One region of the Streptomyces cyslabdanicus genome, then DNA from elsewhere that is predicted to be linked to it. Evidence: riboswitches for the same ligand, from Rfam matches in the RefSeq annotation. Region 1 holds a riboswitch; the other holds the start of a gene.
The links. Region 1 has a riboswitch for ZMP and ZTP ahead of ACTYVM_RS33300 (glycine hydroxymethyltransferase). Riboswitches for the same ligand answer to the same signal wherever they lie in the genome.
Positions count from the first base shown of each region.

Region 2: another riboswitch for ZMP and ZTP. It lies ahead of ACTYVM_RS30935 (bifunctional 5,10-methylenetetrahydrofolate dehydrogenase/5,10-methenyltetrahydrofolate cyclohydrolase); the one in region 1 lies ahead of ACTYVM_RS33300 (glycine hydroxymethyltransferase).

Region 1 covers NZ_JBQRUW010000066.1:32,242-46,568, forward strand. The annotation lists gene ACTYVM_RS33255 (helix-turn-helix domain-containing protein) at 1-1,022, shown strand, start outside; gene ACTYVM_RS33260 (malate dehydrogenase) at 1,435-2,424, shown strand; gene ACTYVM_RS33265 (AbeC-like domain-containing protein) at 2,617-4,401, shown strand; gene ACTYVM_RS33270 (magnesium transporter CorA family protein) at 4,388-4,738, shown strand; gene ACTYVM_RS33275 (serine/threonine kinase C-terminal domain-containing protein) at 4,786-5,721, shown strand; gene ACTYVM_RS33280 (carboxymuconolactone decarboxylase family protein) at 5,743-6,273, opposite strand; gene pdxR (MocR-like pyridoxine biosynthesis transcription factor PdxR) at 6,321-7,739, shown strand; gene ACTYVM_RS33290 (hypothetical protein) at 7,759-8,622, opposite strand; gene rocD (ornithine--oxo-acid transaminase) at 8,676-9,881, opposite strand; ZMP/ZTP riboswitch at 9,995-10,083, shown strand; gene ACTYVM_RS33300 (glycine hydroxymethyltransferase) at 10,114-11,568, shown strand; gene ACTYVM_RS33305 (hypothetical protein) at 11,619-11,957, opposite strand; gene ACTYVM_RS33310 (hypothetical protein) at 11,990-12,736, opposite strand; gene ACTYVM_RS33315 (hypothetical protein) at 12,714-13,745, opposite strand; gene ACTYVM_RS33320 (RNA polymerase sigma factor) at 13,738-14,298, opposite strand.
Region 2 covers NZ_JBQRUW010000058.1:19,570-33,896, forward strand. The annotation lists gene ACTYVM_RS30915 (xanthine dehydrogenase family protein molybdopterin-binding subunit) at 1-286, opposite strand, end outside; gene ACTYVM_RS30920 ((2Fe-2S)-binding protein) at 283-789, opposite strand; gene ACTYVM_RS30925 (GTP-binding protein) at 1,053-3,023, shown strand; gene ACTYVM_RS30930 (glycosyltransferase) at 3,097-4,326, opposite strand; gene ACTYVM_RS30935 (bifunctional 5,10-methylenetetrahydrofolate dehydrogenase/5,10-methenyltetrahydrofolate cyclohydrolase) at 4,466-5,314, opposite strand; ZMP/ZTP riboswitch at 5,337-5,422, opposite strand; gene ACTYVM_RS30940 (S-(hydroxymethyl)mycothiol dehydrogenase) at 5,853-6,938, shown strand; gene ACTYVM_RS30945 (MBL fold metallo-hydrolase) at 6,938-7,567, shown strand; gene ACTYVM_RS30950 (SDR family oxidoreductase) at 7,748-8,662, shown strand; gene ACTYVM_RS30955 (SDR family NAD(P)-dependent oxidoreductase) at 8,806-9,612, shown strand; gene ACTYVM_RS30960 (L,D-transpeptidase family protein) at 9,750-10,445, shown strand; gene ACTYVM_RS30965 (hypothetical protein) at 10,552-10,737, shown strand; gene ACTYVM_RS30970 (S1 family peptidase) at 10,797-12,176, opposite strand; gene ACTYVM_RS30975 (PPOX class F420-dependent oxidoreductase) at 12,409-12,789, shown strand; gene ACTYVM_RS30980 (glycosyltransferase 87 family protein) at 12,912-14,174, shown strand; gene ACTYVM_RS30985 (Zn-ribbon domain-containing OB-fold protein) at 14,224-14,327, opposite strand, start outside.

The sequences.
Region 1 (14,327 bases):
CCGAGGCGGGCGGAGCCAGGACGGCCCGCAGGAACGGCACCGCCACGGCGGCCCCGAAGAGCGTGGGCCCGGCGGGCGCGTCCCCCGCGGTGCCCGTGCAGCCGACGGCGTCCGACGCCGACGCCCGTGAGGGCACGGCGCGGAAGGCGCCGCGGGCCTCGGCGGGCGCCTCGGCGACGACTCCCCTCCCGGCCGTCGCGCCCGGTGCCGGGCCGGACTCCGATTCCGACGCCGACGCCGACTCCGCCACCGGAGCCACCGATTCCGGGACGTCGACGGGCGCCAACTCCTGGGGGCTGGCCGGATACCGGGGACCGTCGCGGGCGGGCGGACGCGCCCCCGGCGCCAAGGCGCCCACGGACGGCGGCTCCGAGTCGGCTCCCGGGTTCCCGAGCCCGCACCCCGTGGCTTCTCCCGGGCCGTACGCCCAGGGCGACCCCGGCCGTCCGCACACCCCGTACACCCCGGGCTCCGCGGGCGCGCACGGTGAGCCTCCGCGGTCCCCCGCGCCCGCCTCCTCCGGGGGCGGGGGGCGCAAGCGGCAGGTGATGATGTTCCTCGCGGGTGCGGCCAGCGCGCTGGCCGTGATCGGCGCCGTCTTCTTCCTCACCGGCGACGGGGACGGCAAGAAGGCCGCGACCGAGGCCAAGCCGCCGTCGCCCTCCGCCGACGTCAGTCTGCCGCCCGGCGTCGAGTGCGTCGCGGACGGCTGCACCGGCAAGGACGCCGAGACCATGGGGTGCAGCGGCAACCTGGTGAGCACGGCCGAGAGCGTCACCGTCGGCACGACCCTGGTCGAGGTCCGCTACAGCAAGACGTGCGGTGCCGCCTGGGCCCGTATCACCCAGGCCGTAGCGGGCGACGAGGTCCGGGTCACGGTCGGCACGCGCACGGAGCGCGGCACCCTCACGGCGCCCGGCGAGACGATCGCGTACACGCCGATGATCGCGGTGCGGGACGCGGCGCAGGCGAAGGCGTGCACGACGCTGGCCTCCGGACAGACGGGGTGCACCGGTCCGTGAGCAGGGGGCCGCGCCTCGGGGAGACGGGGGCGCGGCCACCGGTACGGGGCCGTCCGGACGACAAGTGGCGCGGGACAGGTGTGGGAGCCGCGGAACCGGGCACGCGGACAGTACCCCCCACGGGAGTCCGGTTTCCGGCAACCCCCATATGGCGGCCGCCTTCGTCCCTCCTCTCCCGGACGGGCGGCCGCCTCTCCCACGTCACCGGGCCGTCCTGTGGGCCGGGCCACAGGGCCCCGGCCCATAGGGATCCCGGAGAGGCGATAGCCTGACGGCTGGATCTCTCTTGACGCCAAGAGATCGATCATCCGTTGGTGATCGGTCGTCGCGGCGCCGCCGGCCGGCGCCGGCGGCAGGATCCCGCACCCCGGGGCAGGGACGCCCCACCGCCAGCTGTCATACGGAGAACGCCATGACCCGCACTCCCGTGAACGTCACCGTCACCGGCGCGGCCGGCCAGATCGGTTACGCCCTGCTCTTCCGCATCGCCTCCGGCCAGCTGCTCGGCGCGGACGTGCCGGTCAAACTGCGCCTCCTGGAGATCACGCCGGCGCTGAAGGCCGCCGAGGGCACGGCCATGGAGCTCGACGACTGCGCGTTCCCGCTCCTTCAGGGCATCGACATCAGCGACGACCCGAACGTCGCCTTCGACGGCACCAACGTCGCCCTCCTCGTCGGCGCCCGCCCGCGCACCAAGGGCATGGAGCGCGGTGACCTCCTCGAGGCCAACGGCGGCATCTTCAAGCCGCAGGGCAAGGCCATCAACGACCACGCCGCGGACGACGTGAAGGTCCTGGTCGTCGGCAACCCCGCGAACACCAACGCGCTGATCGCCCAGGCCGCCGCGCCGGACGTGCCCGCCGAGCGCTTCACCGCGATGACCCGCCTCGACCACAACCGGGCGCTGACCCAGCTCGCCAAGAAGACGGGCTCGACGGTCGCCGACATCAAGCGCCTGACCATCTGGGGCAACCACTCCGCGACCCAGTACCCGGACATCTTCCACGCCACGGTCGCCGGCAAGAACGCCGCCGAGGTCGTGAACGACGAGAAGTGGCTGGCCGAGGACTTCATCCCGACCGTCGCCAAGCGCGGCGCGGCCATCATCGAGGCCCGCGGCGCCTCGTCGGCCGCCTCCGCCGCCAACGCCGCCATCGACCACGTGCACACCTGGGTCAACGGCACCGCCGAGGGCGACTGGGTCTCCATGGGCATCCCGTCGGACGGCTCCTACGGCGTCCCCGAGGGCCTGATCTCCTCCTTCCCGGTCACCTGCAAGGACGGCGCGTACGAGATCGTCCAGGGCCTGGAGATCAACGACTTCTCCCGCGCCCGCATCGACGCCTCCGTCCAGGAGCTCTCGGAGGAGCGCGAGGCGGTCCGCTCCCTCGGCCTGATCTGAGAGCGGTACGGCCCGCTCCGTCACGCCCCGCACGGGCCCCGCTGCCGGTTCTTCCGGCCGCGGGGCCCGTGGCCGTTCTCGCCGCCGCCGTCGCGAGCACATACCGCTTTCACGGTGCGCCGCCACCCCCTATGCTGATCCACCGTCACCTCACTGGCCGTCAGATGACGCATCACGCATCGGGGGAGTCGCGTGAGCACCGCCCACGTACCACCGCAGCCGCAGCCGCAGCCGCAGCCGCAGCCGCAGCCGCAGCCACAGTCGCCGAGCCATGCCGGCGTGCCGCCTTCGCTCCCGTCGGTGCCTCCGCACGCCAGTGAGGCCACCCGGCTGCTCTGCGCGGGCACCTACCTGGATGCCGGCTACCGGGACCGGGTCATCGAGGAACTCCACCTCAACGAGCAGCGGTTCGTGGCGCCTTCACTGGGGCTGGACACGGCACGCGTCCTCGCGCACGCGTTGCGCGCCCGTCGTCTGGAACTGCAGTGGGCCGGGGCGACCCTCGGCGTGTGGGTGGCCGGAGCGATCCTGACCGGCGGTCTGCTCGCCGAATTCGCCTGGGCCGGTGTGTACCTCGCGATCGCGGCCTGGGCCCGGGGTCGGGAGAAGCAGCCGCCTCTGTACCGGCGGGTGCTCGCGTTCTTTCTGCGCTGGGCGGGCCGGTTCCTGTTCGTCTTCGGGCTGTTGGGCATGGCCGGCGCGGCCTTCGGCGGCGCCGACGACGGCCTGTCGCCGTACAACTCCTCCGGCGGTCTGTACGACGCCGGCTCCTCCGGCCTGCTGTCGGACCTGCTGACCGCGGCGAGCATCGGCGTCGAGCCCTGGCAGGGCTGGGCCACGCTCGTGCTGCTCGTGCTCATCGCGCTGTGCGAGGCCGCACGGCGGGGCTGGTTCGCCAAGGCCCTGGTGGAGGAGCTGTCCCGGCACCGCTTCCCGGACGCGGGCGGCGACCCCGCCGAGCGGGACCAGGGGCAGCGGTTTCGCCGGCTGAGCGATCGGATCCGGGTGGAACAGCACGGGCAGCTGATCATGTACCACGAGGCTCGTCCGTTCTGCGGGGCCGGTGAGGCGTACGAGACCTGGGCCCTCGCGGTCGAGCTCAAGCCGGACGCCCTGCGGAAGCAGCAGCCGCTCAGCAACCGCGCCGTCCTGGAGAAGATCCGGCCGCGGCTCGAACAGCTGCGGCTGCCCGCCGAGCACGCGGGGACCTCGGCGCGCGACCGGCTGCGCGCCCTGGAGATCGACGAGTGCGTGTTCCTGCCGGCCGAGGGCCTGCTGGAGCGCGCGGAGGCGCCGTATCACCCGCAGGCCGTCGAGGAGCACCTCACGCGCGCGGTGGAGGAGGGCGGCGAGAAGCGGCGGCACTTCCTGCGCATCCGGGTCGGGGGCTGGGACGAGGAGCTGGTCGTCACGGTCTTCGTCCGGGTCCACACCCAGGGCCGCATGCTGGTCCTGGAGATCGCCCCGCACGTACTGCTTCCGGTGCGGGAGGACTTCAAGGAGGCCGACCGCACGGCGCACCGCTTCCACCACAACAGCCGGCTCGGCAAGGCGGCCGCCGCCGTCCCCCAGGTGCCGCGCTCGGCGGCCTCCTCGCTGGCCACTCTCGGCAAGGGGGTGGCCTACGCGTGGCGGCTGCTCACCGGCGGCTACGCGCACGCGCTGCCCGACGGCCCCGCCCTGTCGGTGCGGGAACTGGGCTCGGCGCCGGCCGGTTCGCAGTTCCAGGACATGGACGTCTCCCGTTATCTGAAGAGCATCCAGGACCGCGTCGCGCACGGAGTGCGGGCGGCGCTCGCCGAGTCCGGCTACCAGACCGGCGAGTTCGTGCAGCAGGTCAACAACATCAGCAACGGCGGCGTGCACATCGGCCGGGTGGAGGGCAGCACCTTCGCCGTCGGCGAGCACGCCTCCGCCTCGGCCACCACCGGCGGCCCCGCGCCGCAGAAGGGATCCGGCAGCGATGTCCACGGATGAGCCGGCCGTCACCATCGCCGACGTCTCGCAGAGCACCTTCGCCATCGGCAGTCACGCGCACGCGGAGAGCCACCACCACGCGGCCGGACGCGATCCGGCTGCCGAGGAACTGCTCGCGGCCGTGCGTGAACTGCGCGCCGACCTCGCCCGGATCCGGGCCGACGACCGGACCCGGGCACTGGACGGAGAACTGGCGGACACCGAGGACGAGATCAACCGGACCGGTACCACCGGCGAGGGCAGACGGCAGCGGCTGCGCGAACTGCTGAACGACGCGCAGGCGGTGTTGTCCGTGTTCACGTCGGCCGGGGCCGTTGCCGGACTGCTGGGAATGTGACCGGACCGCTGGTGTGACCGGACTGCTGGGAAGGTGAGGGGAGCGGCGTGAGCCACGGGGGCGGACGGTTCTGGAACGAGGAGACCCAGCGCTGGGAGGACGCCACCGCGCGTCCGGCCCGGGCAGCCACGCCCCCGCCGCCGGCCCGGCCGGACCATGCGCCGCCGGCGCCTTCGGCGGTGCCACCGCCACCCGCGGAGTTCGCCGGCCCGCCCGCGGCGCCCGGGCCCGACGCCGGATGGCAGCCGCCGACGGTCCTCGGGCCGTCCGTCCCCCAGCGCCGGAACCCGGAGCGCGCGCTGTGGTGGAAGGTGGCGGCGGGGGCCGCCGTGGTCGGGATCGCCGTCGCGTTCGGCGTCCTGAGGCTGACCGGCGGGGACGGATCCGACGCCGCCCGTACGGAGACGAGCCCGCCACCCACCGCCGGCGTGCCGGGTGCCGACCGGTCCCCGGCGACCGGAAGCGCCGCCCCGGACGAGTCCTCACCCGACGACACGGCGACCGCCACCTCCGCGCCCACCGTCCCGCCCGACGGGTACCACGTCGTCGACGACCCCGCCGGGTTCACGATCGCCGTACCCGACGGATGGCAGCGCAGCGAACGCTCGAACGGCATCTTCTACGCCACGGACGACGACCACCGGCTGCTGCAGATCTTCGTCATCACGGAAGCCGGGATGACGCCGTACGAGGCCGTTCTGGCGTCGTCCGAGAACCTTGCCGGGCAGCCCGCCTACGAGGAGATCAGCGTGGACCAGGTCGGTGCTCCGGCCGGTGCCTCCAGCGCGGTCGGCGACGACGCGGCCCGGCTGGTGTACGCGTACGACAGCGACAAGCTGGGGGAGCGCCGGCAGGCGGTGGAGTACGCGTTCACCGCCGACGACGGCAAGAAGTACGCCGTACTGGCGGCCTGCCCGGCCACGGACTGGCCCGCGGCGCAGCGGGACGCCGACACGGTCCTGAGCACCTTCGCGACGCGCTGAGGTTCGCCCCCGTGCGGGACGTCACTTGTACTGCCCCGGCGTGTAGTGGCCCGGGACCGCGCGGGTCGTCACACCGAACCGGTTCCAGGCGTTGATCACCGTGATCGCGGCGATCAGACAGGTCAGCTCGGCCTCGTCGAAGTGCGCGGCGGCCCTCTCGTACACCTCGTCCGGCACGAAGCCGTCGGTGAGGACGGTGACGGCCTCGGTCAGCTCGATCGCCGCGAGCTCCTTCTCCGTGTAGAAGTGGCGCGACTCCTCCCAGGCGCCGAGCTGCACGATCCGCTCCACGCTCTCGCCGGCCGCGAGCGCGTCCTTGGTGTGCATGTCCAGGCAGAACGCGCAGTGGTTGAGCTGCGAGGCGCGGATCTTGACCAGCTCGCGCAGCCGCGGGTCGAGGCCCTGGCCCGCGGCCGCGTCCAGCCGGACCATCGCCTTGTAGACCTCGGGGGCGTGCTTGGCCCACTGCATACGGGGCTCGTGCTCGGGCGCGTACGCGGGGGCGCCTTCGGGGGTGTCCGTGTGTCCGCCGGTGTTCGTCGTCGTAGCCATACACCTGACCCTATGAGCGAAGCAGCCCAGGAGTATGGTCCATTTCCATGGCGGAATCATGGGCCACTCTGGGCCTGGACCTGCATCTGGAACCGGCCGGTCCCGGCCTGCGCCGAGGCCTCACCGACGCGCTGCGCGAGGCGGTCCGCACCGGCCGCCTGGCCCCCGGAACCCGGCTGCCCTCCTCCCGCACCTTCGCCGCCGACCTGGGCGTCGCCCGCAACACGGTCGCCGACGCCTACGCCGACCTGGTCGCCGAGGGCTGGCTGACCGCCCGCCAGGGCTCGGGCACGCGCGTGGCCACGGGGGCACCCGCCTCGCCGTTCGGGCCGCCGCCGGGCGCGGACGTCCGGCGGACCGGCGCGGCCCCGCACCCCCGGGAGCGCCCCCGCCCCGTTCACGACCTCGTCCCCGGTACCCCGGACCTCGCCTCCTTCCCCCGCACGCAGTGGCTCAAGGCCGCCCGCCGCGCCCTGGCCACCGCGCCCCACCACGCCCTCGGCTACGGCGACCCGCGCGGCCGGCCCGAACTACGCACCGCCCTGGCCGGCCATCTCGCCCGGGTCCGCGGCGTCCGCACCGACCCCGACCACATCCTGGTGTGCGCGGGCTTCGCGCACGGACTGCGGATCCTCGGCACGGTGCTGCGGGCCCGCGGCGTCACCACGGTCGCCGTCGAGTCGTACGGCCTCGACGTGCACTGGGACCTCCTGGCCCGGACGGGCCTGCGCACCAGCCCCCTGCCCTTCGACGAACTCGGCACGGTCACCGGCGAACCGACCGGCTCCGGGGCGGTCCTGCTCACCCCCGCCCACCAGTTCCCGATGGGCATGCCCCTGCACCCCGACCGGCGCGCGGCCGTGACCGAGTGGGCCCGGCGCACCGGCGGCCTGATCCTGGAGGACGACTACGACGGTGAGTTCCGCTACGACCGCCAGCCCGTCGGCGCGCTCCAGGGACTGGACCCGGACCGCGTGGTCTACCTGGGCACGGCGAGCAAGTCCCTGGCCCCCGGCCTGCGCCTGGCCTGGATGGCCCTGCCCCCGTCCCTGATGGCCGAGGCCACGGCCGCCAAGGGGAACTCCGACACCTGCGGGGTGCTGGACCAGCTGACGCTCGCGGAGTTCATCACCTCCGGCGCCTACGACCGTCATGTGCGCTCCGCCCGGCTGCGCTACCGCCGCCGCCGCGACGCCCTGGTCGAAGCCCTCGCCGTCCGCGCGCCCGACGTCCGCGCCACCGGCATCGCCGCGGGCCTGCACGCCGTGCTGCGACTGCCGCCCGGAACGGAATCCGCGGTGGTCCAGGCGGCCGCCTGGCAGGGCCTCGCCCTCCAGGGCCTGTCCCGCTTCCGCCACGAGCAGGCGGAAGTGGCGCCGCTGGACGCCCTCGTCGTCGGCTACGGCACCCCAGCGGACCACGCGTGGGCCGCGGCCCTGGACGCCCTGTGCCGGGTACTGCCCTGACGGCCCGCCGGGCCGGAGGTCACCCCTGTGCGGCCGACGCCTCCTGGGCCGGCCCTTCCAGCCCTTCCGCCTCCGGTGCCTCCCCGAACCGCGCCAGCGCCAGGGCGCCCGCCACCGCCACCGCGAAGCCGAGCACCGCGAGCCAGGCCAGACCCTCGCGGGTGCGGTCGCCCAGCCACACCACCCCGACCGCCGCGGGGCCGATCGTCTCGCCGATGACCATGCCCGCGGTGGCCGTGGTCACCGAACCGCGCTGGAGGGCCGAGGTCAGCAGCAGGAAGGCGGCTCCGCCGCCGAGCAGCAGGGCGTAGGTTGCCGGGTTGGGGAACAGCGCCGACGGGGCGAGCGAGTCGATCAGCCGTACCGCCACCTCGACCACGCCGAAGCCGAAGCCCGCGCCCAGGCCGAGGAGCAGGGCACGGACACGCTCGGGCAGGCGGCCGGCGACCGCTCCGAGCAGCAGCACCGCCAGCGCCGCCCCGAGCATCGCCCACCTCAGCGCCGTCGAGCCCTGCTCATGGCCCTCCGCGCCCGAGGCCAGCCCCAACAGGGCCAGACCGGCGCAGACGACGCCCACCGCCGACCACTCCACCGTGCTCAGCCGCACCCGCAGCAGCCGGGACGCGGTCACCGCCGTCACCGCGAGACTGGCGGCGAGGGCCGCGCCGACCACGTAGATCGGCAGCGAGCGCAGGGCCGCGATCTGGAACAGGAACCCGAGGCCGTCCAGGCCCAGGCCCGCCAGATACCGCCACTGCCGCACCGCCCGCAGCAGAAGTGCCGCCTCCCCGCCCCCGCCGCTGTCGGCCGCGGCGCGTGCGGCGACGGCCTGAAGCACCGTCGCCGCGCCGAAACACACCGCCGCGCCGAGCGCGCACACCATTCCGAAGACCACGAGGCGACTTTAGGGGACTCCGGGCAGAGGACGGTCACCCGCTACACGCCGAGCACCGCCCGCAGCCGGGCCAGCCCCCAGTCCAGGTCCTCCCTGCCGATCACCAGCGGCGGGGCGATCCGGATCGTCGAGGTGTGGCTGTCCTTCACCAGGACGCCCCGGTCCATCAGCTTCCGGGCGATCTCCCGCCCGGTCCCCAGCGACCGGTCCACGTCCACGCCCGCCCACAGCCCGCGGCCGCGCACCGCCCGCACCCGGCCCGTCCCGGTCAGCTGCCCCAGCTCGCGGTGCAGATGCTCGCCCAGCTCCGCGGCCCGCGCCTGGAACTCGCCCGAGCGCAGCATCGCGATCACCTCCAGCGCCACCGCGCACGCCAGCGGGTTCCCGCCGAACGTCGACCCGTGCTCGCCCGGCCGGAACACGCCCAGCACCTCGCGCGAGGACACCACCGCCGACACCGGCAGGATCCCGCCGCCCAGCGCCTTCCCGAGCACGTACACATCCGGTACCACCCCCTCGTGCTCGCACGCGAAGGTACGGCCGGTGCGCCCGAGCCCCGACTGGATCTCGTCGGCGACGAACAGCACGTTCCGCTGCCGGGTCAGCTCCCGCACGGCCGGCAGATAACCGGCCGGCGGCACCAGCACCCCCGCCTCGCCCTGGATCGGCTCCAGCAGCACGGCGACCGTGTTCTCCGTCATCGCCGACCGCATCGCCGTCAGGTCCCCGTACGGCACGATCTCGAAGCCCGGCGTGTACGGCCCGAAGTCCGCCCTGGTCACCGGGTCGGTGGAGAAGCTGATGATCGTCGTCGTGCGGCCGTGGAAGTTGTTGCCCGCGACCACGATCTTCGCCATCTCCGCGGGCACGCCCTTGACCCGGTACCCCCACTTCCGGGCCGTCTTCACGGCCGTCTCCACCGCCTCCGCGCCCGTGTTCATCGGCAGTACGGACTCCATGCCGCACAGCTGGGCCAGCCGTTCGCAGAACTCCGCGAACCGGTCGTGGTGGAAGGCCCGCGAGGTCAGTGTCACCCGCTCCATCTGCGCCTCGGCCGCCTCGATCAGCCGCCGGTTGCGGTGCCCGAAGTTCAGCGCCGAGTAACCGGCCAGCAGATCGAGGTACCGGCGGCCCTCCACGTCCGTCATCCACGCGCCCTCCGCCGTGGCGATCACCACGGGCAGCGGGTGGTAGGTGTGTGCGCTGTGGGCGTCGGCGGCGGCGATGAGGTCTTCCGTGGCGGTCACGGCGGCTCCCGAGGACGAGGGGCGCCTCCCGGGGAGGGGAGGTTGTCCTCCTTCCTATCCTCGCTCGCATGGCGGACGGGGGAACTGCGCCGTGGGGTGCGCCCGGTAGGCTGACGGCGGGCCGTGACTGGCGCGCTGGGATGGGACCGACCATCGGGGAGCGGCCCGAGCCGAAAGTGTGCCGTGCGCCTGGGCCGTAACGTGAACGCCGATGCCACGTCCGGAGGTCCCGATGCCTGAGAACACCGCGCCCCTGTCCAACGAGTCCACCGCCTTCCGTGCCGCCCTCGACGTGATCCGCGCCGTCGAGCCGCGCGTGGCCGACGCCATCGGCCAGGAGGTCGCCGACCAGCGCGAGATGCTCAAGCTGATCGCCTCGGAGAACTACGCCTCCCCGGCCACCCTGCTGGCCATGGGCAACTGGTTCAGCGACAAGTACGCCGAGGGCACCATCGGCCGCCGCTTCTACGCCGGCTGCCGCAACGTCGACACCGTCGAGTCGCTGGCCGCCGAGCACGCCAAGGAACTCTTCGGCGCCCGCCACGCCTACGTCCAGCCGCACTCCGGCATCGACGCCAACCTCGTCGCCTTCTGGGCCGTGCTCGCCCAGCGCGTGGAGGCCCCCGCCCTGGAGAAGGCCGGGGTCCGCCAGGTCAACGACCTCTCCGAGGCGGACTGGGCCGAACTGCGCCAGGCCTTCGGCAACCAGCGCATGCTCGGCATGTCCCTGGACGCCGGCGGGCACCTCACCCACGGCTTCCGCCCGAACATCTCCGGAAAGATGTTCGACCAGCGCTCCTACGGCACCGACCCGGCCACCGGCCTCCTCGACTACGACGCCCTGCGCGCCTCCGCCCGTGAGTTCAAGCCGCTGATCATCGTCGCCGGCTACTCCGCCTACCCGCGCCTGGTGAACTTCCGGATCATGCGCGAGATCGCCGACGAGGTCGGCGCCACGCTCATGGTCGACATGGCCCACTTCGCGGGCCTGGTCGCCGGCAAGGTCCTCACCGGCGACTTCGACCCGGTCCCGCACGCCCAGATCGTCACCACCACCACCCACAAGTCCCTGCGCGGCCCGCGCGGCGGCATGGTCCTGTGCGACGACTCCCTCAAGGACCAGGTCGACCGGGGCTGCCCGATGGTCCTCGGCGGCCCTCTCCCGCACGTCATGGCCGCCAAGGCCGTCGCCCTCGCCGAGGCCCGGCAGCCCTCCTTCCAGGACTACGCCCAGCGCATCGTCGACAACTCCCGAGCCCTCGCCGAGGGCCTGACGCGCCGCGGCGCCACCCTCGTCACCGGCGGCACCGACAACCACCTCAACCTGATCGACGTCGCCTCCTCCTACGGCCTCACCGGCCGTCAGGCCGAGTCCGCCCTGCTCGCCTCCGGCATCGTCACCAACCGCAACGCGATCCCGGCCGACCCCAACGGCGCCTGGTACACCTCCGGCATCCGCATCGGCACCCCCGCGCTGACCACCCGTGGTCTGGGCACCGCCGAGATGGACGAGGTCGCCGGCCTGATCGACCGTGTCCTGACGGCCACCGAGCCCGGCACCACCGGCAAGGGCACCCCCTCCAAGGCCCAGCACGTTCTCGACCCGAAGATCGCGGACGAGATCTCGCACCGGGCCACGGACCTGGTGGCGGGCTTCCCCCTCTACCCGGAGATCGACCTCGGCTGACCCGTCCCCGCCCGGGACTCACGGTCACAGGACGGACAGGGTCACTGGACTCACAAGTCGATCAGCTCCTGCCGTGGTTCCTCCCTCGGCGGTCCGGCGCCACGCCGGGCCGCCGTGCCCTCCGCCCAAGCGTCCGGTACCGGCTCCGTCCCCGTGTACGCCGGCCTCAGCAGCTTCTGGAGCTGGGCGAAGCCGGGCTCCCCGGAGTGCAGGACCGTCGTCCGCCCCGAACCGCCCGCGATGAGAAGCGCCACATCGGGGGTGCGCGGCTGTCCGTCCGCCCCGGCGGCTGCGGCGACCACCGGCACCCCTGACAGAAGCGCTGCCGCCACCGCTGTCAGCAGCAGGGCGGTGAGCCGCGACGCCGTACGCCTGCCGCGCGGTTCCACCCGGCCATCCCCTCTCGTCCCGCGCACGCGTCCTACACGTCCCGCAGTTCCTGCCGGGGGCCCGGGTCCCGCTCCCGCCGCAGGCGGTCGAGCGGAAGCCTCGGTACGAAGCGCCGCAGTACCAGCGCGAGCACCGCCCCGGCTGCCGCTCCCGGTATCGCCCACCACCAGTCGGTGCCGCCGTCCTCAGCGGACGGCACGCTCACCCGCACCGTCTGCGTCCCCTCGGCGTCGGGTCCGGTCTCCGGTGCCGCGGTGTCCGGTGCGGCCGTCTCGCCTTGCCAGGGCGCCGGGAAGATGCCGGTGTACCCCTGGTCCGAGGGGGAGGCCTTGCCCATCACGCCCAGCTTCGCGAGCAGGGCGCGCAGCCGGGCGGGCCGCTCGGCACGGTGCCAGTAGCCGTTCATGGACTCGGGCACGTTCGCCGCCGTGTGGATCCAGACGGCGTTCCCACGGGTCATCGGGAAGACCCGGTCGAACCGCCACGGTGATATGTCGTGCACCAGCCAGGTCACGTTGAGCTGCCGTGCGTGGACCAGATCGGCCTCGGGCGGCAGGTCGCGGCCGCCCGAGCCGGCCGGGCCCAGTAGCTTCTCCAACTGCCCGTACTCCTTCTCGGAGTAGTAGAGCGCGTGGGCCTGTCCGCTCTGCGGCGAGGTCACCAGCACACTGGTCGGGCCGCCGGCCGTCGCGGAGGACGCGCCCCACACCATCACGGCGAGCATCATCGTCAACGCGCCCAGGAGCGCGGTCAGTTCACGAACCCTCCATGTGCCCATCCGAACCCCCACCGGTCGAATCCGACGCGGCCCGCCCCGGGCCGCGCATCACTTCTGGTACACCGCCCGGCCCGCCGGGGTTCCCACCCTCTGGGAGCGAAGGCCGCCCGGAAGTCCCGGCCTCCAGCACGTCCGACCGGGCGATCCGCATCGCGTGCGCCTTGGACGTCACTCCCTCCAGCCGGAGCGTCACGGTGTCGTCGCCGGTCCCGTGCATCCACAGCAGCGTCGGGCCGGCGGTCCGCTCGTCCCGGGTGAAGCGGTGGCCGTCGGCGTCCAGCAGCCAGAAGCTGAGCAGATGCGGCCTCGGGAACCACAGGGCGGAGTCGAAGACGCCGTCGGTCGAGGCCGTGCCCAGCGGAATCCACTCCGGTGGTTCCCGCAGGCTCTTGGCGAAGCCGATGTCCAGCCGCTGCGGGTACTCGTCGAGTCGTATCGTCCGCCCCTGTTCGTGCCAGCACAGGGTCACCAGGAACCGCCCCCGCGGCTCGCCGGTCACCGTCACCGCGTCCGGCACGCCGAGCGCGTCGGGCACCAGGGGCTCGAAGCCGGCCTGCCGCCGCGCCTGCGCCAGGGACAGCGACCGGCCGCAGCCGGGGACCTCGGCGCCGGGTGAGGGCATCGCCGACGGGTCGTACCGCACCTCGACGCCGGCGAAGCCGAACCAGTCGAGGACCGCCGCCCGCACCGGGGGCGTGAGCGCGAGGACCGTCAGCAGACCGCACAGGGCCGCCGTCAGCGAACGCCACCGCGTCCGCGTCCAGTGCCGCACCGCCCGCAGCCGCTCACCCGCACGCGCCGGCTCGGCCACCGGGACCGGCACCTGTTCGGCCAGTATCTGCTGAAGCACCCGCTCCGCCATCGACTCGGACCCCGCCGCCGGAACCGCCGGGCGCGACGGATCTGCCGGACCCGACGGTCCCGGCGCGTCCAGCGAGCGTCCGAGCGCCCGCAGTTCCTCCGGCAGCCCGGGGGGCCCCGCCCGTCCCGCCCCCTTCTGTTCACGCACGTTCCTCACCCCCTTCCCGGGACCGGGCGTTCGGCAGCAGTCGGCCCAGCTTGCGCAGGGCGCGGTGGAGACGGGACTTCACGGTGCCCCGGGGCCAGCCCAGGGCCTGGGCGGTCTCCGACTCGTCCATCTCCAGCAGATAGCGGTAGGTGACGACCAGACGGTGCTCCTCGCTCAGCTGTTCCAGCGCGGCCAGCAGGGCGGCGCGGCGCTCCGTCCGCAGCGTCGCCACGGCGGGGTCCGCCGACTCGGGTATCAGCGGCTCGGCCTCCACGAAGGCCGCCTCCCGGCCGGCGAGCGTGCGTCGCCGGGCCGCGGCGCGCACTGTGTTCCTCGCCTCATGGGCGACGATCGACAGCAGCCACGGCCTGAAGGCCGAGCCGTCCCTGAACCGGCCCAGGGCGCAGTACGCCTTGACGAAGGCCTGCTGCACCACGTCCTCCGCGTCCGCCCCCGCCCCGAGCGCGGCGGCCGCCCTGAGCGCGATGCCCGTGTGGGCCCGCACCAGCTCCGCGTACGCCTCCGGCTCCCCGGCGCGTACGCGTGCGATCACCGCGGCCTCATCGACGATGCGGCCCCCCT
Region 2 (14,327 bases), on a different contig from region 1:
GCAGCACCATGTCCTCGGTGACCGGCCAGGCGCAGGGCAGCGAACCCAGTCCCGCGGCGAGGTCGCGGCCGCTGAAGGCGGCGACGACCCCGGGCCGCTCGAGGGCGGGGGAGACGTCGATCCGTTCGATGCGGGCGTGGGCCATGGGGCTGCGCAGGACGGCCAGGTGCAGCAGTCCGGTGACGCTGATGTTGTCGGTCCAGTGGGTCTGACCGGTGATCAGCCGGGCGTCCTCCTTGCGGAGCCGGGCCCTGCCGACCTCGCGTTCGACGGCCTGGTCGGTCATGCCGTCACCTCCTGGGCGGACCCGGTCCGCTCACCGGAGGCCGCCTTCCCCTCGGCGACGGCGAGCACCGCGCGGACGATGTTCTGGTAACCGGTGCACCGGCACAGGTTGCCCTCCAGCGCCTTGCGCACCTCGCCGGGACCGGGGCGGGGGTTCTCCCGGAGCAGATCGCGCGCGGCCATGATCATCCCGGGGGTGCAGTAGCCGCACTGGAGCGCGTGCCGCTCGTGGAACGCGCGCTGGAGGTCCGTCCACTCGCCGTCCTTCGCCAGCCCCTGGATCGTGGTCACCACGCCGCCGTCCGCCTGGACCGCCAGCACCGTGCAGCTCTTGACGCTCGCGCCGTCCAGCTCGACCGTGCAGGCTCCGCAGTTCGAGGTGTCGCAGCCGATCGGGGTACCGGTCAGTCCGAGGCGGTCGCGCAGATAGTGGACCAGCAGAAGACGGGGTTCCACCTCGTCCTCGTACACCGTGCCGTCCACCGTGACCGAGATGTGGGCCATGTTCCCTCCAGGGAACCGTATGGGCAGGGTTGGGGAATGGGCGAAATGTCGCCGACCGGGTGGTGTACGTCACTCTATGACCGCGTCCGGGCGGCGGCGAGTGCTGCGAAAGGCTTAGTTGACGGTTAATCCATTGCCCTGACGCTCCCGGCTCTGCTGCACTGCACGTCACCACGTCGTCACCGAGCGAGGAGCACCCATGCGCACAGCGTCCATGTCCACCCCGGAAGGAATCCCCGCCATCAAGAAGGACATGACGCCCTGTGCACTTGCTCAACCTCGGCATTCTCGCGCACGTCGACGCAGGTAAGACCAGCCTGACCGAACGGCTGCTGCACTCCGCGGGGGTGATCGACGAGATCGGCAGCGTCGACGCCGGCAGCACGCGGACCGACACCCTCGCGCTGGAGCGGCAGCGCGGCATCACCATCAAGTCCGCCGTCGTCTCCTTCCCGGTCGACGACGTGACCGTCAACCTCATCGACACCCCCGGCCACCCCGACTTCATCGCCGAGGTGGAGCGGGTGCTCGGCGTGCTCGACGGCGCGGTGCTCGTGGTCTCCGCCGTCGAGGGCGTCCAGGCGCAGACCCGCGTCCTGATGCGCACCCTGCGGCGGCTGCGCATCCCGACCCTGCTCTTCGTCAACAAGGTCGACCGGCGGGGCGCGCGGCAGGAGGAACTGCTGCGCGCCGTCGCCCGGCGGCTGACACCGGCCGTCGTGCCCATGGGGCGGGTGACGGGGATCGGCGCCCGCGAGGCCCGCTTCGTCCCCGGCCTCGGCCCGTCCGCGCCGGACGTCCTCGCCGAGCACGACGACGACCTGCTGGCCGCGTACGTCGACGGCAGGCTCTCCCGCGACCATCTGCGCGCCGCCCTCGCCGCCCAGACCCGGCAGGCCCTCGTGCACCCGGTGTACTTCGGCTCCGCGATCACCGGTGCCGGAGTGGACGCACTGGTCGCAGGCATCAAGGAACTGCTGCCCGCCGCGGGCGGCGACCCCGGCGGACCCGTCTCGGCCACCGTGTTCAAGGTCGAGCGGGGCCTCGCGGGAGAGAAGGTGGCGTACGCGCGGATGCTCTCCGGCACGCTCCGGGTGCGGGACCGGGTGCCGTACGGTGACGCCCGCACGGAGGGCAGGGTCACCGCGATCGGCGTGTTCGACCACGGCACGGACGTCCGCGCCGACGCCGTGTCCGCGGGGCGCATCGCCAGACTGTGGGGCCTGGCCGACGTCCGGATCGGCGACGCCGTCGGCGAACCCGGCGCGGCCCGCGAGCGCTTCTTCGCGCCGCCGACCCTGGAGACCGTCGTCGTACCGGGCCCCGGCGTGAGCGGCGGGGCCCTGCACCTCGCGCTCACCCGGCTGGCCGAACAGGACCCGCTGATCGGGCTGCGCCACGACGAGCTGCGGCAGGAGACCTCCGTGTCCCTCTACGGGGAGGTGCAGAAGGAGGTCCTCCAGGCCACGCTCGACGACGAGTTCGGGCTGTCCGTCTCCTTCCGGGAGACGACGCCGCTGTGCGTCGAGCGGCCGGTGGGCACGGGCGCGGCCGCGGAGTTCGTCAAGAAGGGCGGCAACCCCTTCCTGGCCACCGTCGGACTGCGCGTCGACCCCGCGCCGGCCGGCTCCGGGGTCGGCTTCCGCCTGGAGGTCGAGCTGGGCGCGATGCCGTACGCCTTCTTCAAGGCGGTGGAGGACACCGTGCGCGAGACCCTCGGGCAGGGGTTGCACGGCTGGCAGGTCACCGACTGCACGGTCACCCTCACCCACTGCGGCTACTGCCCCCGGCAGAGCCACGCCCACCAGGGCTTCGACAAGAGCATGTCGAGCACCGGGGCCGACTTCCGGGGCCTGACCCCGCTGGTGCTGATCGAGGCGCTGCGCCGCGCGGGCACGCTGGTCCACGAGCCGGTGCACCGCTTCCGCGTCGAGGCCCCGGCGGACATGCTCGGCGCCCTGCTGCCGGTGCTGTCCGCACTGCGGGCCGTGCCGCGGACGACGGTCACCCGCGGTTCCGTGTGCCTCCTGGAGGGCGGCGTCCCGGCCGCCCGGGTCCACGCGCTGGAGCAGCGGCTGCCGGGGCTGACCCGCGGCGAGGGCGACCTGGAGAGCGCCTTCGACCACTACGCCCCGGTCACGGGCGACACGGTCCCCGAACGCCCCCGCACCGACCACAACCCACTGGACCGCAAGGAGTACCTGCTCAACCTGACCTGCCGGGTGGGCCGCTGACCCGGCCGCCGCGGACCGGCGGAGCCGCCGCCGGCCCGCGGGTGTCCGGTCGGCGGCGGCCCGGAGGCGGTGCTCAGCGGGCGAGTTGTTCGACCGCGCCCAGTACCGGCGCCAGGCCGTTCTCCGCGCGGATGCGGGCGCCGAGGGCTCGCGCCCGTTCGCGGTGCCCGTAGTCCCGGGTGGCCCGGATCAGGGCCGCGGCGAGGCGGTCCGCGGTGAGGCCGCGCAGCGGGACCGCGCAGGGTGCCACGCCGAGACCGACGAGCCGATCGGCCCAGAAGCCCTCGTCGAACTGCACGGGCACGGGCACCGCGGGGACGCCGGCCCGCAGCCCGGCCGCGGTCGTGCCCGCCCCGGCGTGGTGCACCACGCCCGCCAGCCGCGGGAAGAGCGCCGCGTGCGGTACCTCGCCGATGGTCAGCATGTCCTCGCCGGACGCCTCAAGACCGGCCCAGCCCCGCTGGACCACACCACGCAGCCCGGCCCGGCGCAGCGCGCGCACGAGGGTGTCGCTGAACCGCCCGGGGTCGGGCACGGTGGCACTGCCCAGCCCCACGTAGACCGGTGGGGGCCCCGAGTCGAGGAAGTCCCACAGACCGTCGGGGAGCTGTGTGTAACGGTCGTACGGCCACCAGTACCCGCACACCTGGAGCGCACCGCGCCAGTCACGGGGCCTGGGCACCACGAGCGGGCTGAAGCCGTGGTACACCGGCCGGTACTGTCCCCGGCGGCCGAGCCACCCGGTGCCGGCGGGGGCGGACGGCAGCCCCAGCCGGGCCCGCACGGCGGGTACGGCCGCCGAGAAGATCCGTTCCACGGCCAGGTTCACGCCGTGCCCGGCGAGGCGGTTCGCGGCCGCCCCCCAGTGTCCGCCGCCCAGCAGCGGAGGGGCGAACTCCCTTGTGGGGGAGAGGGGTTGGAGGTGGGCGCCCAGGCTGGGCAGGTTCAGCCCCTCGGCGATGGCGTGCCCGACCGGCCCGAGCGAGCCGGCGAGCACCAGTACGTCGCTCTTCTCGGCCGCCGTGATCAGGTCGTCCGTCATCCGGCCGATGGCCGCCCGCACCAGCCCCACGGCGCGGAGCACCTTGCCCGCGCCGGTCGCGCTGCGGTGCAGCCCCCGGCCGCGCGAGGACTCCAATTCGGCCCGCGGGTCCACCGGCAGTGGGTGGAAGCCGAGGCCCGAGCCCGCGACCAGCGGTTCGAAGCATGCGTGCGTGACCAGGGTGACCTCGTGACCCGCGAGAGCCAGGCCGTGTCCCAGTCCGGTGAAGGGGGCCACGTCGCCCCGGGATCCCGCCGTCATGATCGCTACGCGCACGACGGTCAGTATGGCCGCGCGGCCGCCCGCCGCCCGTGAACGACCCGACGGGTGTCGGCGCCATCACCCCCTGCTCGGGCCCCGCCGCGGGCCGGGGACGAGGGCACCACCCGGGACGCGCCGGTCACACGCCCTGCTGCCGGGCGGCGGCCGTCACGGTCTGCTCCAGCAGCGTGGCGATCGTCATCGGGCCCACACCACCGGGCACCGGGGTGATCAGCGAGGCCCGCTGCACGGCGGAGTCGAAGTCGACGTCGCCGACGTTGCCCGGGTTGTAGCCCGCGTCGATCACCACGGCACCCGGCTTGACGTCCTCGCCGCGGATGAGCCGGGGCCGGCCCACGGCGGCGACCACGATGTCCGCCTCGCGCACGGCGGCCGCCAGGTCGGAGGTCCGCGAGTGGCAGTACGTCACCGTCGCGTCCCGCGCGAGCAGCAGCATCCCCACCGGCTTGCCGAGGATCGCGCTGCGGCCCACCACCACGGCACGGCGCCCGCCGAGCTCGACGTCGTACGCGTCGAGCAGCCGCAGGATGCCGCCGGGGGTGCAGGACACGAACCCCGGCAGACCGAAGCTCATCGCCGCGAACGAGGCGCAGGTGACTCCGTCGACGTCCTTCTCGGGCGCGATCGCCTCGAACGCGGCCCGCTCGTCGATGTGCTCGCCGACGGGATGCTGGAGCAGGATGCCGTGCACGGCGGGATCCCCGGACAGCGAGCGCAGCGTGCCGACCAGCTCCTCGGTGGTGGTCGCGGCCGGAAGTACCACACGGCGGGAGTCGATGCCGGCCTTGCGGCAGCGGTTCTGCTTCATCCGCACATAGGTGACGGAGGCGGGGTCCTCACCGACCAGCACGGTCGCCAGACAGGGCGCCGTACCGGTGCGCTCGGTGAGTGCGGCGGCCTTCTGCGCGGTCTGCTCGACGACACGGCGGGCGAGCGCGGTGCCGTCCATCAAACGGGCCTGGGACATGGTCCACTCCTGGGCGTTCGAGGGAAATCGCCCAGGCGCGCGGCTCACGACTCTGCGTGGGCCGCTCCCCGGTGGTGCTCCACCTCAGCGCCAGTCACGGCCCCGCCTCACCCTAACCGACCCGGCCCGCCGCGGTCGCGTGCCGTGCGCGCCGCACGACGAACTGCTGCATCCGGTGCGGCGTGTCGCGGTGGTGCGAACGCGGTCCGGGCGTTGCGCCCGACGGGTGAGCGCGGCCCGCGGACCGTGTCCGGGCCGGCCCGGACGGAGTTGCCGAGGGCATGACCCGCACTCGACGCCCGGCCGCCGCCCTCGGACGCGCCGTCTCGGTCACGGGCCGGACCGCGCTGCCCGCGAGCGCTTCGTCCGCCGGCGGGTTCCAGCTCCTTTGGCCCACCGCCGGGGAGGCCGGGCGCTCACGCCCCGCCGCCCCGCCCGTCCACCCATCCGCGCAGATCAGGGGCCCCTCGGTGCCCTTACCGATCAGTCGGACGTAGGGTCGGGGGACGTACATCGCTCGACGGAAGGGACCACCACCATGGCGCAGGAAGTGCGCGGCGTGATCGCACCCGGAAAGAACGAACCGGTGCGGGTCGAGACGATCGTCGTGCCGGACCCCGGGCCGGGAGAGGCCGTCGTGCGGATCCAGGCCTGCGGCGTCTGCCACACCGACCTGCACTACAAGCAGGGCGGAATCAACGACGAGTTCCCGTTCCTGCTCGGCCACGAGGCCGCGGGCGTCGTGGAGTCGGTCGGCGAGGACGTCACCGACGTCGCGCCCGGCGACTTCGTGATCCTCAACTGGCGGGCCGTGTGCGGCAAGTGCCGCGCCTGCCTGCGCGGGCGGCCCTGGTACTGCTTCGACACCCACAACGCCCGTCAGCGGATGACCCTGACCGACGGCACCGAACTCTCCCCGGCGCTCGGGATCGGCGCCTTCGCCGAGAAGACCCTGGTGGCGGCCGGTCAGTGCACCAAGGTCGACCCGTCGGTCTCCCCGGCGGTGGCCGGGCTGCTGGGCTGCGGCGTGATGGCCGGCATCGGCGCGGCCATCAACACCGGCAACGTCGGCCGCGGCGACTCCGTCGCCGTCATCGGCTGCGGCGGCGTCGGCGACGCGGCGATCGCCGGGGCCTACCTGGCGGGCGCGGCGAAGGTCATCGCCGTCGACATCGACGACCGCAAGCTGGAGACCGCCCGCACCATGGGCGCCACGCACACGGTCAACTCCAAGGAGAACGACGCCGTCGAGGCCATCCGTGAGCTGACCGGCGGCTTCGGTGCCGACGTCGTCATCGACGCGGTCGGCCGCCCCGAGACGTACCAGCAGGCCTTCTACGCCCGCGACCTGGCCGGCACGGTCGTCCTGGTCGGCGTGCCGACCCCGGAGATGAAGCTGGACCTGCCGCTGCTGGACGTCTTCGGACGCGGCGGGGCGCTGAAGTCGAGCTGGTACGGCGACTGCCTGCCCTCCCGGGACTTCCCGATGCTCATCGACCTGCATCTGCAAGGGCGCCTGCCGCTGGACAAGTTCGTCACCGATACCATCCAACTGGACGAGGTGGAGAAGGCGTTCGAGCGGATGCACCACGGCGACGTGCTGCGCTCGGTGGTGGTGCTCTGATGGCCGCCCGTATCGAACGCCTCGTCACCTCCGGGCAGTTCACGCTCGACGGCGGAACCTGGGACGTCGACAACAACGTGTGGATCGTCGGCGACGACCATGAGGCCGTCGTCATCGACGCCGCCCATGACGCCGAGGCCATCGCCGCGGCGGTCGGCGACCGCCGGCTGACCGCCATCGTGTGCACCCACGCCCACAACGACCACATCGACGCGGCCCCGGCGCTCGCCGACCTCACCGGCGCGACGATCTGGCTGCACGCCGACGACCTGCCGCTGTGGAAGATGACCCACCCGAACCGGGATCCCGACGAGCACCTGGTCGACGGCCAGGTCATCGAGGCGGCCGGCGCCGACCTGAAGGTCCTGCACACGCCCGGCCACGCCCCGGGAGCGGTCTGCCTGTACGACCCCGGACTCGGCGTGGTCTTCACCGGCGACACGCTCTTCCAGGGCGGCCCCGGCGCCACCGGCCGTTCCTACTCCCACTTCCCGACGATCATCGACTCGATCCGCGACCGCCTGCTGACGCTGCCGCCCGAGACGAAGGTCCTCACCGGGCACGGCGCCCCGACCACCATCGGCGCCGAGGCCCCGCACCTTCAGGAGTGGATCGCCCGCGGGCACTGACGGAGCACGACCGGACCGGGAGCCGACGACCCGGAGGGCGGGCCGCACGAGACCGAGAGGCACTCGTGCGGCCCGTTCCGTCTCTCCGCCTCCCGCGCCCGAAAATGGCGACAGAAGGTGTCCGGTTTCCCCGGCATTCTTGATGGCGGCAACGACACAGGACGCATCGGGAGGTCGGACATGCCGGGCCCACTGGAAGGCAAGGTCGCGCTGGTCGCGGGGGCGACGCGGGGAGCGGGCCGGGGAATCGCGGTGGAACTCGGCGCCGCCGGTGCCACCGTCTACGTCACCGGGCGCACCACCCGCGCCCGCCGCTCGGAGTACGACCGCCCCGAGACCATCGAGGACACCGCGGACCTGGTCACCGAGGCGGGCGGCCACGGCATCGCCGTACCGGCCGACCACCTGGAGCCGGACCAGGTCCGCGCCCTCGTGGACCGCATCGCGCGCGAGCAGGACCGTCTCGACGTCCTCGTCAACGACATCTGGGGCGCCGAGCACCTCTTCGCGTGGGACACCCCGGTGTGGGAGCACGACCTCGACGACGGACTGCGGCTGCTCCGGCTCGCGGTGCAGACGCACGCGATCACCAGCCACCACGCCCTGCCGCTGCTGCTGCGCCACCCCGGCGGCCTGGTGGTGGAGATGACCGACGGCACCGCCGAGTACAACCGGGACACCTACCGCGTCAACTTCTTCTACGACCTCGCCAAGGCGTCCGTCCTGCGGATGGCCTTCGCGCTCGGCCACGAACTCGGCCCGCGCGGCGCCACCGCGGTGGCCCTCACTCCCGGCTGGATGCGCTCGGAGCTGATGCTCGACCACTTCGGGGTCCGCGAGGACAACTGGCGCGAAGCCCTGGACCGCGTCCCGCACTTCGCCATTTCCGAGACCCCGCGCTTCGTGGGCCGCGCCGTCGCCGCCCTGGCCGCGGACCCGAAGGCGGCCCGCTGGAACGGCCGCTCCCTCTCCAGCGGCGGCCTCGCCCGGGTCTACGGCTTCACCGACCTGGACGGCAGCCGTCCCGACGCCTGGCGCTACCTCGTCGAGGTCCAGGACGCGGGCCGGCCGGCCGACCCGACCGGGTACCGCTGACCGCAACCGCCGGGCCGCCGCTCCTCCTGGTCCGCAGGCCACCGTGCCGAGGGGCGCGGGGGAGCCGTGAGGGTGCCGCGGGAGGGCGAGGTCGTACCGCGCGCTGCTGCCCAAGAGGCCCTTCGTGGCAGTAGGTTCGGCGCATGACGGACGGCGGGCGCTTCCACGGACACGGGGTTCTCATCACCGGCGCGGGCCGGGGCATCGGCGCGGCCACCGCGCTCAGGCTGGCCGAGGAGGGGGCCGGGGTCCTGGTCACCGACGTGGACGGGGACGTGGCGGAGCAGACGGCGACGGCGCTGCGCGAGCGCGGACTCACCGCGCGGGCGCACGCGTTGGACGTCGCGGACCGGGACGCGGTCCCGGCGGCCGTGGAGCTGGCCGTCCGGACCTTCGGGTCCCTCGACGTCCTGGTCAACTGCGCGGCGCACTGCACGCCCGACACCCCGCTGTTCGAGGACGACCCGGAAGCGGTGTGGGCCCGCGACCTCGACGTCACCCTGACCGGCGCCTACCGCTGCTGCCGCGCCGCCCTGCCCCACCTGGCGGCGGGCGGCAGAGGAGCGATCGTCAGCATCGGATCGGTCAACGGCCTCCAGGACTTCGGCAACCACGGCTACAGCGCGGCCAAGGCCGGGCTGGCCTCGCTCACCCGCCCCCTCGCCGGACACGCCGCCGCCCGCGGGGTCCGCGTCAACCTGGTGGTGCCGGGCACGGTCCGCACCTCGGCCTGGGAGGGACGGGAGGCCGAACTCGACCGGGTACGCAGCCTGTACCCGCTGGGCCGGATCGGTGAACCGGAGGACATCGCCGCCGCGGTGGCCTTCCTCGCCTCCCGCGACGCGGCCTGGATCACCGGCACCACGCTGACCGTGGACGGCGGACTCACCGCGGTCAACACCGCCTTCCGCGCGGCCGTTCAGGCGGAGCGGGAAGAGGCCGACACCTGAGTGGAACCGCCCGCGGCCCCGACGGCCGGGCGAGTGTCACCGTTTCGTATCGGCATGCGACGGTTCACAACCGATGCGCCCCCTCCGTGGTCTAGGTGTCGGAAAGCACCGGAACGCACCGAGGGGGAGAGCTCGACATGAGGGACATCGGCAGGCGGGGAGCGGTCGTACTGGGCGTCACGGGACTGGTGGCGCCGCTCACACTCGCGCTCGGTACCGCACCGGCGCAGGCGGCGAGTTGCACGACGCAGACGGGGCCGAACCAGAAGCAGGTGGAGAAGTTCCTGGGGCGGCCGGTGGACGGACGGCAGTCGGCCGCCGACTGCAAGGCCATACGCGCCTTCCAGAACAAGCACGGCATCACCCCGAACATCGGCTACGCGGGTCCCGTCACCTGGGGCGTGATGGACCTCATGAACAAGCAGAAGGCCGTGGGCAAGAAGCCCAACAAGAGCGGCAAGTGCCCGGTCAACAAGGGCCGTATCGCCTGCGTCGACCTCACCCTCCAGCTCAGCTGGATCCAGGACGGCGGCCGACTCGTCTACGGGCCGGTACCGGTGCGCACCGGACGCAAGGGGTACGCGACCCGCACCGGCCTGAAGAAGATCTACTGGCGGCACATCGACCACTACTCCACGCTCTACAACGTGCCGATGCCCTACAGCCAGTTCTTCGACGGCGGCGAGGCGTTCCACTCCGTCAGCCTGAGCATGTGGAACCCGCCGGGCTCGCACGGCTGCGTGAACATGACGAAGAAGGACGCCAAGAAGTACTGGTCGCTGTTGAAGAAGGGCAACGCCGTGTACGTCTACGGCCGCAAGCCCGGGACCTGAGCGGCGCCGTCCTTCAGGGCGGGCAGCGCGTCAAGTGATGAGCGACACGGTCCGATATGCCGGTATCGGTCATACTTATTCACGGCGCCTTCACGTCGGGCGGCATATGCTGCACGGCATGTCCACCAGTGTTGAACCCGTCTCCGAGCGATCGGCCGCGGAGGTCAACGAGGAGATCCGGGCGCTGTGGCGCAGGTCGGGAGGGATCCTGACCACCGAGCAGCGCGAGGAGTACCAGCGCCTGGTGATGGAGTGGGCCGCGGCCGCCCCGCACTCCGCCAAGGCGGCCTGACGCGGCCCTGACCTCCGCCCTTCGACCTCCGCCGACAGGCAGGCCGTCACCGCCCTCCGTCAGTTCCACGTCGCCGAGTAGTACCTCTGGTAGGCCCTGCGGTCCCGTTCCGTACGGATCCAGCGGGTGGCGACCAGGGCGATCAGGCTGCCGCCCATGACCAGGAGGCCGGGGCCGACGGCGCGCGGGTCGGAGAGCCGGGACAGCGGCGTGGTGCCGTCGGCGGCGCCGGTCACCGGCGCCGAGGAGCCGGGGGAGGCCCCGCCGGGCGCGAGGGCGCCGTGGGTCGCGGGGGCGGACGGCTTCGCGCTCTGCCCCGTGCCCTGCCGCGCGTCGGACACGATCAGCCGCACATCCAGTGCGGAGAGCGCCTCGGTGACCGGCTGGAAGAACGTCGTACCGCCCGTCGTGCAGTCGCCGCTGCCGCCCGAGGTCACCCCCAGCGCGATGCCTTCGGAGAACAGCGGACCGCCGCTGTCGCCCGGCTCGGCGCACACCGTGGTCCGGATGAGGCCCGTGACGGTGCCCTCGGGATAGTTCACCGTCGCGTCCAGGCCGGTCACCTCGCCGTCGCGCAGCCCGCTCGTGCTGCCGCTGCGGAACACCCGCTGTCCCACGGCCGGCTCGCCCGCCCCCGTGATCCGTACGCCGTTGCCGCCCCCGATCGCCACCACGTCGGCGCCCCGGCCCGCGCTGCCGGAGTCGTACCGCACCAGTGAGAAGTCGCCGCCGGGGAAGGAACCGGCGACCGTCCTGCCGAGCCGCCGGTCGCCCTGGCCGTCGGCGAACCAGACGGAACCGGCGGGCCCGCAGTGGCCGGCGGTGAGGATGAAGTCGCCGCGCCCGTCGGTCACGTTGAACCCCGCCGAGCAGCGCCCGCCGACCGACCGGATGGGCTGCGCCCCGTTGAGACGGGTGGTGAAGGCGCCCTCGGCGCGCTCCATGCGCACGAAACCGCCGACCCTGCCGGCGACCTCGGCCATCCGGTCCCAGTCGGCGGCGGACACCGTGCTGTCGGCCTCGACCGTGACCCGGTTGGCGCGGTAGTCCACCGTCCAGGCCGTGCCAGCCACGCGGGGCGCCGCGCGCAGCGCCGCGGTGGCCGCCCTCAGCTCGTTCATGCTGTGCCGCACGACCGTCGCCCCGGCGCCCGCCCGCCGCACTTCCGCCGCCGCCCGCTCGTCGGTCACGGCGACCACGGGGCGCCCGTCGGAGCCGATCCAGCTGCCCGCCGTGCGCGAGGTACCGAGCCGGGCCACCAGGTCGGCGCCGGACGCGCCGGACATGCCGGACGGCCGCGCGGAGCCGCGTGCGGCGGCGGCGTCGGGAGGCTCGCTCGCCATCGCCGCCTGCGTGACCATCGCTCCTCCCAGGAGGAGTCCCACGACGGCCGTCAGCCGTGTCACCCGCCGGACGACCCGTCGTCGTGCGTGCCTCATGCATGGCTCCCGAACCCGAACACGCGGTCTCAAACACCGCGGGGCCCTACGGTCGTTGAGCGCCCTTCCCCCATACGTGGCACGGCACGGCCCTGTTCAGCGCCCGGACGGTCTTCTCGACTGCCCGGCGGTCCTGGTCCGCTTCGGCGTGGGACCGGGAGCGGCGGCGTGACCAGCGTCGTGCGGCGCCGCGACGTGTGAACGTAGGCGCCTGCCGCTTAGACTGCGGTGCGTGGACGACACTCTGGCGGAGCGGCTCGGGGCGGGGAAGTACCTGCTCGTCACCAGCTACCGCGGGAACGGCACCCCGGTCGCCACCCCGGTCTGGGTGGTGCGCGACGGCGACGCGCTCGGGGTGTGGACGGCCGCCGACTCCTGGAAGGTCAAGCGGATCCGCAACCGCGCCGAAGTCCTCGTCGGCCCCTGCGACCTGCGCGGGCACCCGACCGGGGAACAGGTGGCTGCGCGGGCGGAGATCTGCGACCCGGCCACCACCGCCCGCTACCGGGGCCTGATCGCCCGCAAGTACGGTCTGATCGGGCGCCTCACCCTGCTGGGCAGCAGGCTGCGCCGCGGCCTCGGAGGAACCGTCGGAATCCGCGTGACCCTCTGACCGCGTGGCAGCCGCCTGACGCGGTACCCGCTCGGCTAGGGTCTTTCGCCTGGATCAGCCCGGTCTGATCCAGGCGAGAGGCCCTGGGGTCCGGGGCGTTGCGAGACGACGGGGCTGGTGCGGTGGAAGGGATCGGGGCCAGGATCCGGGGGATCGGACAGTGGCTCACCGGCCATGCCGGCTGGTGCCTGGCCGTCTCCCTGGCGGTGCACGTCGTCGCCGTCGTCACCCATCCGACGCAACCGCTGGACCTGCGCGTCTACCGCGAGGCAGCACCGCATGTCCTCTCCGGAGGCCTGTACGACTACGCGCTGCACACCACCCCGCCCATCCCGCGGCTGCCGTTCACCTACCCGCCCTTCGCCGCCCTGGTGTTCCTGCCGCTGTCGCGACTTCCCTGGCCGGCGCTGGTCGCGCTCTGGCAGACGCTGTCCGTGGCCGCCCTGGTCGTCGTCGCCCTCTGCGCGGTGCGGCTGCTGGGCCCGCGTCCCGGCGGCCGGGCGGACCGCCGGCGCGCCCTGCTCTGGGCCGCCGCCGGGTTGTGGCTGGAACCCGTGCGCCACACCCTCGACCAGGGCCAGGTCAACCTGCTGCTGGGCGCTGTGGTCCTGTGGGGCCTGGCCGTGCCGCGCGCGGCGCCGGGCAGGGGAGCGGGGGTGGGCCTGGCGGCGGCGGTGAAGCTGACCCCGGCCGTCGGCGGACTGTACCTGCTGGCGACCCGCCAGTGGCGGGCAGCCGCGTGGGCGGTCGCGACCGCGGCCCTGGCGACGGCGCTCGCCTGGGGCGTCGCCCCGCGCGAGTCCGCCCGCTACTGGTCCGCGCTCGTCACGGACACCCGCAGGATCGGCCCGGTCTGGTCGGTGCGCAACCAGTCGCTGCGCGGGGCCGTCGCCAGACTGCTCGGCCAGGACGCCACCGCCACCGTGGTCCTCTGGTCCGTGCTCGCGGTGCTGACCGTGGCACTGGCCTGTGCCCTGCGCTCCGCGGTACGGCGGCACGACCCGCTCGGCGTCCTGGTCGCCGTGGAGCTGTACGGGCTGCTGGTGAGCCCCGTCTCGTGGAGCCACCACTGGATCTGGTGCCTGCCCGCCATGATCTGGCTGGCCCACGGCCCCCTCCACCACCGCCTGCTGGGCCGCGTCGCGCTCGCGCTGTGGGCCGTGGCCGCCGTCGTCCGAGTGGTGCCCTTCCTGATCGGTGCCGAGGACCGCCTGGCGCGCCCCGCCCCCTACCCGCCGCTGCTCGCCTGGCCCGGCTGCGTCTACGCCCTGTGCGCCGTGCTGACGCTCGCCGCCGTGGCACTCGGCCGCGGGGTGTGCGACCGGCCGGTCCGCGCGCGCGCCGGCGCGCCGGAGCGGGATCGCTCGGAGACCGTGGCCGGTTGACGGCCGGTCGGCTCCAGGCGCCGTACGGTCGGCTCCAAGTGTCGTACCGTCAGTTCCAAGCGCCGTACGCCTCGTCGAACAGGTGGAAGACCGGCTCGCCGCGCACCGGGTCCTTCGCCATGGACAGCCGGACCCGGTCGCCGCCGTGGACGC